Regions from separate parts of the Rhizobium sp. SRDI969 genome, predicted to be linked through region 2. Evidence: predicted binding sites of a transcription regulator. Region 2 holds the regulator's gene; each other region holds the start of a gene.
What was found. Region 2 encodes PhoB, which activates phosphate uptake and scavenging genes when phosphate is short. Its sites were predicted from a motif close to TGTCATNNANCTGTCAT; they were not measured.

Region 1 (4,499 bases), 380 kb from region 2:
TTGTCGACTTCCTTGCGGAAGGTGCCGGAGGTGTAGCCGTCCTTGAAATCGCCGATGCCCGAGCTATCGTCGACGGCGACGTCGACCTTACCGTCATAGGCGGCGAGAAGGTTGTTCTCGTGGCCGCCGTTGAACTGGGTCGAAGCGAAGAACTTATCGTTCGGCATGCCCGTGTCCTTCGGGATCTGCGTCAGCGGAACGAGGTAGCCGGAGGTGGAATCCGGGTCGGCGTAGCCGAGCTTCTTGCCCTTGGCGTCCTGGATGGTCTTGATGCCCGATGATTTCAGAGCGAGGCCGATCGAGTGGTAACCCGTCGAGCCGTCCTTCTGCTGCGTCGTCAGGATCGGCGTGACAGCCTTCGGATCCTTGATGTAGACGGCTGCGTAGCCGGAAGCGCCGAGTTCGGCGAAGTCGAGCGTGCCGCCGAGCAGACCCTGGATAACGCCGTCATAGTCGGCGGCCGGGAAGAGCGAAACCTTCTCGAAGCCGAATTCCTGCTTCAGATGGTCGGCAAGGCAGGCATAGTTGCGCAGGCGGTCGGTTTCGTTTTCGCCGCCGAGGATGCCGATGCGGAATTCCTTGAGATCTGCAGCATGGGCAGCGCCGGCGAGCGCGAAGAGCGCCGTTGCCGCAAAGAGTGCTTTCTTCAACATGTTCTCTCCTATTGACCGGTGTCCCCGGTCTTCCCGTTACGAAGAAGTGTGCCCTTGACGCGGGCGCTCGATCGCGGCTGCCTCTCAGAGGCCGGCCAGCGCCAGCGGGGTGCCGGCGGATTGATTGTCTGCCCGCTCGGGGGCTGTATTGATCGATGTCGAGGTCACCGTTTCGTCGATGCCGGCGCCGTCCTTGTCCGTCCCGTAGATTTCCTTCACCGCTGCGGCGGTCAGCTCCGAGGGCTTGCCCTCGAAGACGACGCGGCCGCCGGCCATGCCGACGATGCGCTCACAATAGTTGCGGGCGGTGTCGAGCGTATGAAGGTTGGTGATGACGGTGATGCCCTCGCGCTCGTTGATATCGCGCAGCGCATCCATGACGATCTTGGCGTTCAACGGATCGAGCGAGGCGATCGGCTCGTCGGCAAGAACCATCTTCGGGTTCTGCATCAGCGCGCGGGCGATCGCCACGCGCTGCTGCTGGCCGCCGGAAAGCGTGCCGGCTGCCTGCAGCGCCGTCTGCTCGATGCCGAGGCGCTCGAGTGCCGCGATGGCATGCACGCGTTCCTCGCGGGTGAAGATGTTGAGCAGGCTCATAAGCGTCGAGCGGTGATTGAGGCGGCCGAGCATGACATTGGTGAGAACGTCGAGGCGTGGCACCAGATTGAACTGCTGGAAGATCATCGCGCAGTCGCGCTGCCAGTTGCGTAGCGCCTGGCCGCGAAGCCCGGAGACCTCGACGCCGGCGAAATGAACGGAGCCGGAGCTCGGCTCCTGAAGGCGGTTGATCATGCGCAGCAGCGTCGACTTGCCGGCGCCGGAGCGGCCGATGATGCCGACCATCTGCCCCTGGGGAATGGCGAGCGTGACGGAATCGACAGCGAGCTTTTTTCCGAAACGACGTGTGACATTCTTCAGCTCGAACATCATGCTCTTCCCTTGCGATCCAGGCCTTGGTCAGCATCGCATTAGTCCCGCTTGATGAACCTCACATGTCATATTTGTGTAAGTCCTGTCACAATTCTTCGCCCCTATATCGGGGGTTTAGCCGCCGTAGCGGCACAGGAAATCTTCCGCGTCCAGGTTGCGAAAATCCTGGAGCGCCTGGCGCAGCCGGTCATGCTCCCAGTCCCACCAGGAAAGCCTGTCCATCCGTTCGCCGACCTCTCTTGGAAAGCGCTCGCGGATGAGCTTGGCCGGCACGCCGCCGACGATCGTATAGGGCGCGACGTCCTTCGACACGACGGCGCCGGCTCCGATCACCGCGCCGTTGCCGACGTTGACGCCGGGCAGAATCGTCGCGCCGTGGCCGATCCAGACGTCGTTGCCGATGGTCACGCGGTTTGCGCGCCGCCAAGCAAAGAAGTCCGTCTCCATATCGCCGTCCGGCCAGTAGTCGGCGGCGCGATAGGTGAAATGATGCAGCGTCGCACGCCAGGTCGGATGGTTGGTGGCGTTGATGCGCACGGCGGCGGCGATATTGACGAACTTGCCGATCGTCGCACACCAGACGGAGCCGTCCTGCATGATGTAGGAATAGTCGCCGAACGTGGCCTCGCTGATGCGGCAGCGTTCCGAGACCTCGGTATAGCGCCCGAAGGTGGAATCGCTGACGGATGCCGTTTCATGAAAGTAGGGCTCGATATCAAGCTTGCGGCTCATGCAGCGATCTTTCCGGGTGAGAACTGCTGGACGTCGAGAATGCGGTCGGCGACGGCTTCGCGCACTTCCTCGTCGTGGAAGATGCCGAGAAGGGCCACACCCGCCGTTTTCTTTTCCGCGATCATGCCGACGACGACGGCACGGTTCCTGGCATCGAGCGAGGCTGTGGGTTCGTCGAGAAGCAGGATCGTATGCTCGGTGATGAAGCCGCGCGCGATGTTGACGCGTTGCTGCTCGCCGCCGGAGAAGGTGGCGGGCGGAAGCTGCCAGAGCGTTTCCGGCAGATTGAGCCTGGCAAGCAGGGCGCCCGCCTTTTGCCGTGCCATGACGGCGTCCTCGCCGCGTGCCACCAGCGGTTCGGCAACCACGTCGATCGCCGCGACGCGCGGCACGGTGCGCAGGAACTGGCTGACATAGCCAAGTGTATTGCGGCGGACGTTGAGCACGGTGCGCGGATCGGTAGAGGCGAGATCGACGATGCGTCCGTCGTGGCAAATGAGGATCTGGCCGGTGTCGACGGCATAATTGCCGTAGATCATCTTGAGCAGCGAGCTCTTGCCGATGCCGGACGGGCCGCCGAGCACGACGCATTCGCCCGATGCGACCGAGAAGGCGACATCGGAGACGACGGGCAACTTGATGCCGTCGCGCAGATGCATGGTGAAGCTCTTCGAGACTTCGGAAACGACGAGGGGCGTTGCCATGATTCTTTCTTCCTTGGTTTAGGACCCAGCGCCGCGCGTCTGAAAGACGCGCAAGGCGTTGTAACATTTGCTCAGACCTGCAGGATCGAGGAGACGAGCAGCTGCGTATAAGGTTCGCGCGGGTCGTCGAGCACGCGGTCGGTCAGCCCGTGTTCGATGACGTAGCCGTCCTTCATCACCATCATCCGGTGCGAGAGCAGGCGTGCGACGGCGAGATCGTGGGTGACGATGATGGCCGAGAGGCCGAGGTCGTTGACGAGGCCGCGCACGAGATCGAGCAGCCGCGCCTGCACCGAGACGTCGAGGCCGCCTGTGGGTTCATCCATGAAGACGAGGCGTGGGCCGGTGACGAGGTTGCGGGCGATCTGCAATCGCTGGCGCATGCCGCCGGAAAAGGCACGCGGCTGGTCGTCGATGCGGTCGGCGTCGATCTCGACGCGTTCGAGCCAGTCGATCGCCGAAGCGCGGATCTTGCCGTAGTGCCGGTCGCCGATCGCCATCAGCCGTTCGCCGACATTGGCGCCGGCAGAAACGGTCATGCGCAGGCCATCGGCCGGGTTCTGGTGCACGAAGCCCCAGTCGGTGCGCATCAGGAAGCGCCGCTCGGCCTCGTTCATGCGATAGAGATCGCGATAGCTGCCATCGCGCATGTGATATTCGACGCTGCCGGTGCTCGGCAGCAGCCGGGTGGAGAGGCAGTTGAGCAGCGTCGTCTTGCCGGAGCCGGATTCACCGACGACGGCGAGCACTTCGCCGGGCCAGAGCTCGAACGAGACGTCGCGGCAGCCGATGCGGTTGCCGTAGAATTTCGAAACGTCGTGGACTTTGAGAAGCGGGGTATCGCTCATTCTGCAGCCTCCCGGGCCAGCATCTCGCCGGCATGTCCGTGCGCGCGGCGGTCTTCGCAATGATCGGTGTCGGAGCAGACGAACATCCGCCCGCCCTTGTCGTCGAGAACCACCTCGTCGAGATAGACGTCCTCGGCGCCGCAAAGGGCGCAGGGCTTGTCGAAGCGCTGGATATCGAAGGGATAATCTTCGAAATCCAGGCTGACGACGTCGGTATAGGGCGGAACCGCATAAATGCGCTTCTCGCGTCCGGCACCGAAGAGCTGCAGCGCGTCCGACATATGCATCTTCGGATTGTCGAATTTCGGCGTCGGCGACGGGTCCATGACATAGCGGCCGTGGACCTTCACCGGATAAGCGTAAGTCCGCGAGATGCGGCCGTTATGAGCGATATCCTCGTAGAGCTTCACATGCATGAGGCCGTATTCTTCAAGCGCGTGCATCTTGCGCGTCTCGGTCTCGCGCGGCTCGAGGAAGCGCAGCGGCTCGGGGATCGGCACCTGGTAGACGAGCACCTGCCCGACCCTAAGCTTTTCTTCGGGAATGCGGTGGCGCGTCTGGATGATCGTTGCATCCTTTGTATGCGTCGTCACCGCGACATTGGCGACCTTCTGGAAGAAGGCGCGAATGGA
Region 2 (4,499 bases):
CATTCGAGCGCCTCGGCGCCCGAATTGGTGAAGAACACCTTGTCGGCGAAGGTGGCGTCCGTCAGCCGTTTTGCCAGACGCTCCTGGCCGGGGATCTCATAGATGTTCGACAGGTGCCACACCTTGTCGGCCTGCTCCTTCAGTGCGCCCACAACATGCGGATTGCTGTGGCCGACGGAGGTGACGGCGACGCCGGCGCCGAAATCGAGATATCGCTCGCCGCTTTCGGTGATCAGCCATACGCCCTCGCCTCGCTCGAACCGCAGCGGGGCACGAGAATAGGTGTCATAAAGCGGCGCGGCTTCAGCCATGGCGCGATCTCCATCAAGTTGCCGGGCAATGACTCCGGCTAAGGAAACCAGGCCCGAAAAATCAAAAATGCCGCCTTGCGGCGGCGAGTGGCACTATTTCCTTTTCGCGCTGCAATGTCAACAAAACGGCGCCCTTAGCGTATGCAGCAAGAGTGTACAGCGGCATTTCCAGTCATCAACAGGCATTATTGCAGAAATGACACGCAGGGGCAGCAAGTTGGGGAAAACTACGAATTCGATTCATCCGGATTCATGCGACTCTTGTCACGGAGTCAGGCTCACACTAGGTTAAAGATCAATTACTAGACTGCATGCGGCGGAACTAGTCACCAAAATTGATCAAGCGTTTCTTGTTTCGGAGCTCCCGGGACAACGGTGAGGGATTCTGCCATCACCAACGCAGAAGGTGGAGACAGGGCATGAACTGGACAGACGAGCGGGTCGAGAAACTCAAGAAACTTTGGGCCGAAGGACTGAGCGCCAGCCAGATCGCTGCGCAGCTTGGCGGGGTCAGCAGAAACGCGGTCATCGGCAAAGTGCATCGGCTGTGCCTCCCCGGCCGTGCCAAGGCCGGCGGCACCAACACCGCGGCGCGAACGCCGAAGCGCAATACCTCGGCGCCGCGCGCGCCGAACTACGCCTCACGGGTCACGACCCGCACCGTTACCCGCCAGCAGGGCGCGACCATGCTGAAGGAAGAGATCGAGATCGAAACGATCGAGGAAATGGAATATGTGCCGAGAGGCAATGTGGTGGTGCCGATTTCCCGACGCCTCGGCCTGACGGAGCTGACCGAACGCACCTGCAAGTGGCCGGTCGGCGATCCGCTGAAGGACGACTTCCATTTCTGCGGCTGCGAGTCCCCCGACAATTCGCCTTATTGCGGCTATCACCAGAAGCTTGCCTACCAGCCGGTCAACGAACGCCGCCGGGCGGCAGCCCGGGCCAGCTGAACGGGTGATCATTGCTAGAATGACGAAACGGGCCGAGTGGCCCGTTTTTTATGCAATTTTGGTCCGTGCGGATGGCTGCCCCTCATCCGCCTGCCGGCACCTTCTCCCCGCTTGCGGGGCGAAGGGACATGCCGCACCCTCTCCATCCCCACCAACCTTTCGCGGGGCACGTCCCCTCGCCCCGCTTACGGGGAGAGGGTTAGGGTGAGGGGCAGACGTTAGCACGAGCCCTTGTCAGTAACCAGAACGGAAGCCCTCAGGCTTCCATCGAATAGCCGGCGCCGCGGACGGTGCGGATAACGTCCTGCATGTTGGAGAAATTCAGCGCCTTGCGCAGGCGGCCGACATGGACGTCGACGGTGCGCTCGTCGACATAGATATCGTGGCCCCAGACGCCATCCAACAGCTGCGAGCGGGAGAAGACCCGGCCCGGCGACGACATCAGGAATTCCAGCAGGCGGAATTCGGTGGGGCCGAGGCGGACTTCACGGGTCTTGCGATGGACGCGATGGGTCTCGCGGTCGAGCTCGATGTCACCGCATTTCAGCACCGTCGACAGCACCTCGGGACGGGCGCGGCGCAGCATCGCCTTGACGCGGGCAACGAGCTCGGGGGTCGAGAAGGGCTTGACGACGTAATCGTCGGCGCCCGTCGACAATCCGCGGACGCGCTCGCTCTCTTCGCCGCGCGCCGTCAGCATGATGATCGGCAGGCGCTCGGTTTCCGGCCGCATGCGCAGCCGCCGGCAGAGCTCGATGCCCGAGACGCCGGGCAGCATCCAATCGAGGATGAGAAGATCGGGAGTGCGCTCCTGAAGCCGCATTTCGGCTTCGTCGCCACGAAGAATGGTATCGACCTCGAAGCCTTCCGCTTCGAGATTGTAGCGAAGAAGCACGCTGAGGGCTTCCTCGTCTTCAACAACTGCAACTCTCGGGATCATGCGTATCGGTCTCCTCGCGCATGATCCTTAAACCGGGGGTGATTTAAGCAATGCATCCTGCGCAAACTCAGAAATTGGCTGCGACCTCTTTGCGCGCCCGGACGGGCGCGCACGCAATTGACTGGTCCGGGCGACTGGCCCGGACGGTTATTCCGTGACCGCGCCGACGGTGTTGGCGCTGTCGTCCTTCGGACGGTCGCCTTCCGGCTGCGCGCCTGTCGTCATGTAAAAGATCGTTTCGGCGATGTTGGTGGCGTGGTCGCCGATGCGCTCGATGTTCTTGGCGCAGAAGAGAAGATGCGTGCAGCTGGTGATGTTGCGCGGATCTTCCATCATGTAGGTCAGGAGCTCGCGGAACAGCGAGGTGTACATGGCGTCGATCTCGTTGTCGCGTTCGCGGATCGCATTCGCCTTGTCGGCGGAACGATTGGTGTAGACGTCGAGCACTTCCTTGAGCTGGACGAGCGCCAGCTCGGACAGATGCTCAAGGCCGCGGGCGAGCTTGCGGGGAACGCCGGTGCTTTGGACGGCGATGACGCGCTTGGCGGTGTTCTTGCCGAGGTCGCCGACGCGTTCGAGATCGGCGGCGATGCGGATCGAACCCATGATTTCGCGCAGGTCCGCAGCCATCGGCTGACGGCGGGCAATGGTGACGATCGCCTTGTCGCCGATTTCGCGTTCGGCATGATCGAGGATCACGTCGTCGGAGATGACCTTCTGCGCCAGCGCGGTATCGCCATTGACGAGCGCCCGGACGGATTCGGCGACCATCTGCTCGGCCAGACCGCCCATTTCGGAAATCCGCCTGGACAGGAACTTCAAATCATCATCATAGGCAGAATAAATATGTGTCGATGCCATGGGGCTTTATCCTCGAATAACGGGAAGGCTTGGTGTCGCCAAAATCAGCCGAAACGACCCATGATGTAGTCCTGGGTGCGCGGGTCGTCGGGATTGGTGAACATCTTGTCGGTGTCGTTTTCCTCGACAAGATTGCCAAGGTGGAACATGGCGGTGCGCTGCGAGACACGCGCGGCCTGCTGCATGGAGTGGGTGACGATGACGATCGTGTAGTTCTCGCGCAGCTCGTGGATCAGTTCCTCGACCTTGGCGGTGGCGATCGGGTCGAGCGCCGAGCAGGGCTCGTCCATGAGGATGACCTCAGGGCTGACGGCAACGGCACGGGCAATGCAGAGGCGCTGCTGCTGACCGCCGGACAGGCCGGTGCCGGATTCATGCACGCGGTCCTTGACTTCGTTCCAGAGACCGGCGCGCTGCAGGCTGGTCTCGACGATCTGGTCGAGGTCGGCCTTCGACTTGGCAAGGCCATGGATGCGCGGGCCGTAGGAGACGTTTTCGTAGATCGTCTTCGGGAACGGGTTCGGCTTCTGGAAGACCATGCCGACGCGGGCGCGAAGTTCGACGACGTCGATATCGGGATCATAGATATCGTCGGTATCAAGCGTGATCTTGCCGGTGACGCGGCAGCCGTCGATCGTGTCGTTCATGCGGTTGAGGCACCGCAGGAAGGTCGACTTGCCGCAGCCGGACGGGCCGATCAGGGCGGTTACGGTGTTTTCGCGGACGTTCAGGTTCACATCGAAAAGCGCGCGCTTCTCGCCATAGTAAACCGAGACTTCCTTTCCGATCATCTTATACGGGACGTTGCTCATCTTGCGATCCAGCGCCTTTTCAACTGCAGCTTCCGTCAACATGTTCATGATGTTTAACTCCGTTTACCAGCGGCGCTCGAAGCGACGACGCAAGAGGATGGCGCCCATGTTCATGACGATCAGGAACAGGAGCAGGACGATGATGGCACCCGAAGTACGCTCAACGAAGGCACGTTCGGCCTCGTTGGCCCACATATAGACCTGTACGGGCAGAGCCGTCGAGGGATCGAGCGGTGTCGTCGGCGCGTTGGCGACGAAGGCGACCATGCCAATCAGGAGCAGCGGCGCGGTTTCGCCGAGCGCGTGCGCCAGGCCGATGATCGTGCCGGTGAGGATGCCTGGCATGGCGAGCGGTAGAACATGGTGAAACACCATCTGCATCTTCGACGCGCCGAGGCCGAGCGCTGCGGCGCGGATCGACGGCGGCACGGCGCGCAGAGCCGCACGCGTGGCGATGATGATCGTCGGCAGGGTCATCAGCGTCAGCACCAGGCCGCCAACCAGCGAAGCCGAGCGCGGCAGGCCGATGAAGTTGATGAAGACGGAAAGACCGAGCAGGCCGTAGACGATGGAAGGAACCGCGGCGAGGTTGTTGATATTGACCTCGATCAGGTCCGTCAGC
Region 3 (4,499 bases), 1.3 Mb from region 2:
AAAGCGTAGTCAGAACCTCCACTTGTAGGAACAAGTGAGATTGCCGGCCGGTCCCAAGCGGCCGTGCACAGAGCCCGGCAACGGGACGATGGAAAGGACATAAAATGACGAAGAAAACGTCTGTAGCGACCAGCACTGCCTACCCTGTTCTGCCCCTGCGCGACATCGTGGTTTTCCCGCATATGATCGTGCCGCTATTCGTGGGACGGGAAAAGTCGATCCGTGCGCTCGAAGAGGTCATGGGTTCCGACAAGCAGATCATGCTGGTGACACAGATCAACGCCAGCGACGACGATCCGGATCCTTCCGCGATCCACAATGTTGGCACCGTGGCGAACGTGTTGCAGCTCTTGAAGCTGCCCGACGGCACCGTGAAGGTTCTGGTGGAGGGCCGCGCCCGCGCCGAGATCGACACCTATACCAGCCGCGAGGATTTCTATGAGGCGCTCGGCCATGTGCTCGAGGAGCCGCATGACGATCCGGTCGAGCTGGAAGCCCTGTCGCGTTCGGTCGTCTCCGAATTCGAGAGCTACGTGAAGCTCAACAAGAAGATTTCACCTGAAGTGGTCGGCGCCGCCAGCCAGATCGACGACTATTCCAAGCTCGCCGATACGGTCGCTTCGCATCTGTCGATCAAGATCACCGAGAAGCAGGAGATGCTGGAGACCACCAGCGTCAAGCAGCGCCTCGAAAAAGCCCTCGGCTTCATGGAAGGCGAGATCTCGGTCCTGCAGGTCGAAAAGCGGATCCGCTCGCGCGTCAAGCGCCAGATGGAGAAAACCCAGCGCGAATACTACCTCAATGAACAGATGAAGGCGATCCAGAAGGAACTCGGCGACGGCGAGGAAGGCCGCGACGAGATGAGCGAACTGGAAGAGCGCATCTCCAAGACCAAGCTGTCCAAGGAAGCCCGTGAAAAGGCCGATGCGGAGCTGAAGAAGCTGCGCCAGATGAGCCCGATGTCGGCGGAAGCCACCGTCGTGCGCAATTATCTGGACTGGCTGCTCGGCATTCCCTGGGGCAAGAAGTCGAAGATCAAGGCCGATCTCAACAATGCCGAGAAGATCCTCGAAGCCGATCACTTCGGTCTCGATAAGGTCAAGGAGCGCATCGTCGAATATCTGGCCGTGCAGGCCCGTGCCACCAAGATCAAGGGCCCGATCCTCTGCCTCGTCGGTCCTCCGGGTGTCGGCAAGACTTCGCTTGCCCAGTCGATTGCCAAGGCGACCGGCCGTGAGTATGTCCGCATGGCACTTGGCGGCGTTCGTGACGAAGCCGAAATCCGCGGTCACCGCCGCACCTATATCGGCTCGATGCCCGGCAAGGTCATCCAGTCGATGAAGAAGGCGAAGAAGTCCAACCCGCTCTTCCTGCTCGACGAGATCGACAAGCTCGGCCAGGACTATCGCGGCGATCCGTCCTCGGCCCTGCTCGAAGTGCTCGATCCGGCACAGAACATGACCTTCATGGACCACTATCTGGAAGTCGAATACGACCTGTCGGATGTGATGTTCATCACGACGGCGAATACGCTGAATATTCCAGCGCCCCTGATGGACCGCATGGAGATCATCCGTATCGCCGGCTACACCGAGGATGAAAAGCGCGAAATCGCCAAGCGGCACCTGCTGCCGAAGGCCATCAAGGAACATGCGTTGCAGCCGGAAGAATTCTCGGTCAGCGACGACGCCCTGATGGCGATCAGCCAGCAGTACACCCGCGAAGCCGGCGTCCGCAACTTCGAACGCGAACTGATGAAGCTCGCCCGCAAGGCGGTCACCGAAATCATCAAGGGCAAGGCGAAGTCCGTTCATGTGACGGCCGCCAACATCTCCGACTATCTCGGCGTCCCGCGCTTCCGCCATGGCGAAGCCGAGGGCGAGGATCAGGTCGGCGTCGTGACCGGTCTTGCCTGGACGGAAGTCGGTGGCGAACTGCTGACCATCGAAGGCGTGATGATGCCGGGCAAGGGCCGCATGACGGTCACTGGCAATTTGAAGGAAGTCATGAAGGAATCGATCTCGGCAGCGGCCTCCTATGTCCGCTCGCGCGCTGTCGATTTCGGCATCGAGCCGCCGCGCTTCGACAAGAGCGACATCCACGTGCACGTGCCGGAAGGCGCGACGCCGAAGGATGGCCCCTCGGCCGGCGTCGCCATGGCAACCGCGATCGTCTCAATCATGACCGGCATTCCGGTGGACAGGCATGTGGCCATGACTGGTGAAATCACCCTTCGTGGCCGTGTGCTGCCGATCGGTGGTCTCAAGGAAAAGCTGCTCGCAGCGCTTCGCGGCGGCATCAAGAAGGTGCTGATTCCGGAGGAAAACGCCAAGGACCTGGCGGAGATTCCTGATAACGTGAAGAACAACATGGAGATCATCCCGGTATCCCGCATGGGCGAGGTGATCAAGCATGCGCTGATCCGCCGGCCGGAGCCGATCGAATGGGATGGTACGGTGGAAACGCCGGTCATCGCAACGGTCGAAGGCCTCGATGAGACAGGCGCAACCATAGCGCATTGAGTGGCCTTTGCCACATTTATGCCCCATTGGGACAAAACACGGAAAAAGGCTGGCGGAAACGCCAGCCTTTTTTGTGAAAACGTCATGTAGACGCTTGCTTTTCCTTGATTTGCAGGGCTTTTGGGTTTTCGGCGGGCCTGATGAAACCTATTCTGCGCCTAGCTTACTTTTGAGTCGTTTCATACCATTTAGAAAGGGGTGGAAACATGAACAAGAATGAACTCGTGTCCGCAGTAGCCGAAAAGGCAGGACTGACGAAGTCTGACGCGGCTTCCGCTGTTGACGCGGTTTTCGACGTTGTCCAGGCTGAGCTCAAGAACAAGGGCGACATCCGCCTCGCGGGTTTCGGCAGCTTCACCGTTTCTCATCGTGCCGCAACGAAGGGCCGTAATCCGTCAACGGGCGCTGAAGTCGACATTCCGGCTCGCAACGTGCCGAAATTCACGCCCGGCAAGGGCCTGAAGGACGCCGTCAACGGCTGATCTGAGATTATCCACCAGTCGGAAACGAGACCGGCTGTGCAGGATTTGAGAGGGGTTCGGCTTTGCCGGACCCCTTTTGCTTGGCGGTCGGTGCGAAGCGAGCGGACAATCGCCTGACGTGATCAGGTGCAAAATGCCGCATCTGTCATGCCTGTGTCATGCCGCTCCCCCAGAAAACCTATGTTTCGAATGTTCGATACATGGGGGATTTCATGACAATTTCATCGCGCAAGGCAGCGCTTGCTGCCGTGCTTCTCGCATCCGTTGCTTTTCCGGCCGCGGCCGAACCGGTTTTCAACCGCATCGCCTCCTTTCCGGTTGCGGCGAACCTGCCGGCCGACAAGGACAAGCTGTCGGCGAGCTCCGCAGAAATCATCACCGCGACCGACGACGGCAACACGCTGATCTATAGCGACAGCCCGCTCGGCGCGATCGGCTTCATCGACATTACCGACGCCAAGGCACCGAAGGCCGGCGGCGCGGTGATGATGGACGGCGAGCCGACATCGGTCACCTCCAGCGCCGGCAAGGCGCTCGTTGCTGTCAACACCTCCGAAAGCAAGGCGAAGCCCTCGGGCCGTCTCGCGATCGTCGACGTGGCGACCAAGAAGATCGAGAGCACCTGCGATCTCGGCGGCCAGCCGGATTCGATCGCCCTCAACAAGGACAAGACGCTCGGCGCCATCGCAATCGAAAACGAGCGCGACGAAGACGTCAATGACGGCAAGATCCCGCAAATGCCGGCCGGCGACCTCGTCGTCTTCCAGGTCAAGAACGGCACCGTCGACTGCGGTACCATCAAGCACGTGGCGCTGACCGGGCTTACCGGCGTCGCCCCTGAAGATCCGGAGCCGGAATTTGTCGCCTTCAACGGCCTGAACGAAATTGCCCTGACGCTGCAGGAGAACAATGAGATCGTCATCATCGACGCCAACACGGCTGACGTGAAGACGCATTTTTCCGCCGGCAGCGTCGATCTCTCCGGTATCGACACCAAGCGTGACGGCGCCCTGAAATTCTCGGGCGAAGCCAAGGGCGTGCTGCGCGAGCCCGACGCCGTGAAGTGGCTGGACGACAACCGCCTTGTCGTCGCCAATGAAGGCGACTACCAGGGCGGCTCGCGCGGCTTCACCATCTTCGACAAGACGGGCAAGCTTCTCTACGAATCAGGCGCATCTTTCGAACGCGCCGTTGCCCATATCGGCCACTATCCGGAAAGCCGTTCGGGATCGAAGGGCGTCGAGCCCGAAGGCCTTGAAGCCGCCAAGTTCGGCGATGATCAGTATTTCTTTCTGCTCGCCGAGCGTGCCTCGGTCGTCGGCGTCTACAAAGATACCGGCGCCGGTCCCGAGCTCGTCCAGTTGCTGCCGTCGGGCATTTCGCCGGAAGGCGCGATCGCCATTCCCGCGCGTAATCTTCTTGCGACTGCCAACGAACTCGACCTCGGCAAGGACGGCGGCGCGCGTTCGCATGTGATGATCTACGAGCGCTCGGA

Region 1: the regulator PhoB is predicted to act here: its motif matches at 1,647-1,663, upstream of phnC (phosphonate ABC transporter ATP-binding protein).
Region 3: the regulator PhoB is predicted to act here: its motif matches at 3,148-3,164, upstream of N2A41_RS07290 (esterase-like activity of phytase family protein).

What each region holds. Positions count from the first base shown of each region.
Region 1 covers NZ_CP104035.1:4,698,680-4,703,178, forward strand. The annotation lists gene phnD (phosphonate ABC transporter substrate-binding protein) at 1-653, opposite strand, end outside; gene phnC (phosphonate ABC transporter ATP-binding protein) at 738-1,580, opposite strand; gene N2A41_RS23110 (DapH/DapD/GlmU-related protein) at 1,698-2,315, opposite strand; gene phnL (phosphonate C-P lyase system protein PhnL) at 2,312-3,019, opposite strand; gene phnK (phosphonate C-P lyase system protein PhnK) at 3,091-3,867, opposite strand; gene N2A41_RS23125 (alpha-D-ribose 1-methylphosphonate 5-phosphate C-P-lyase PhnJ) at 3,864-4,499, opposite strand, start outside.
Region 2 covers NZ_CP104035.1:173,192-177,690, reverse strand. The annotation lists gene N2A41_RS00895 (aspartate aminotransferase family protein) at 1-311, opposite strand, end outside; gene N2A41_RS00890 (GcrA family cell cycle regulator) at 731-1,264, shown strand; gene phoB (phosphate regulon transcriptional regulator PhoB) at 1,521-2,204, opposite strand; gene phoU (phosphate signaling complex protein PhoU) at 2,352-3,065, opposite strand; gene pstB (phosphate ABC transporter ATP-binding protein PstB) at 3,110-3,925, opposite strand; gene pstA (phosphate ABC transporter permease PstA) at 3,941-4,499, opposite strand, start outside.
Region 3 covers NZ_CP104035.1:1,445,025-1,449,523, forward strand. The annotation lists gene lon (endopeptidase La) at 105-2,522, shown strand; gene hupB (DNA-binding protein HupB) at 2,729-3,004, shown strand; gene N2A41_RS07290 (esterase-like activity of phytase family protein) at 3,217-4,499, shown strand, end outside.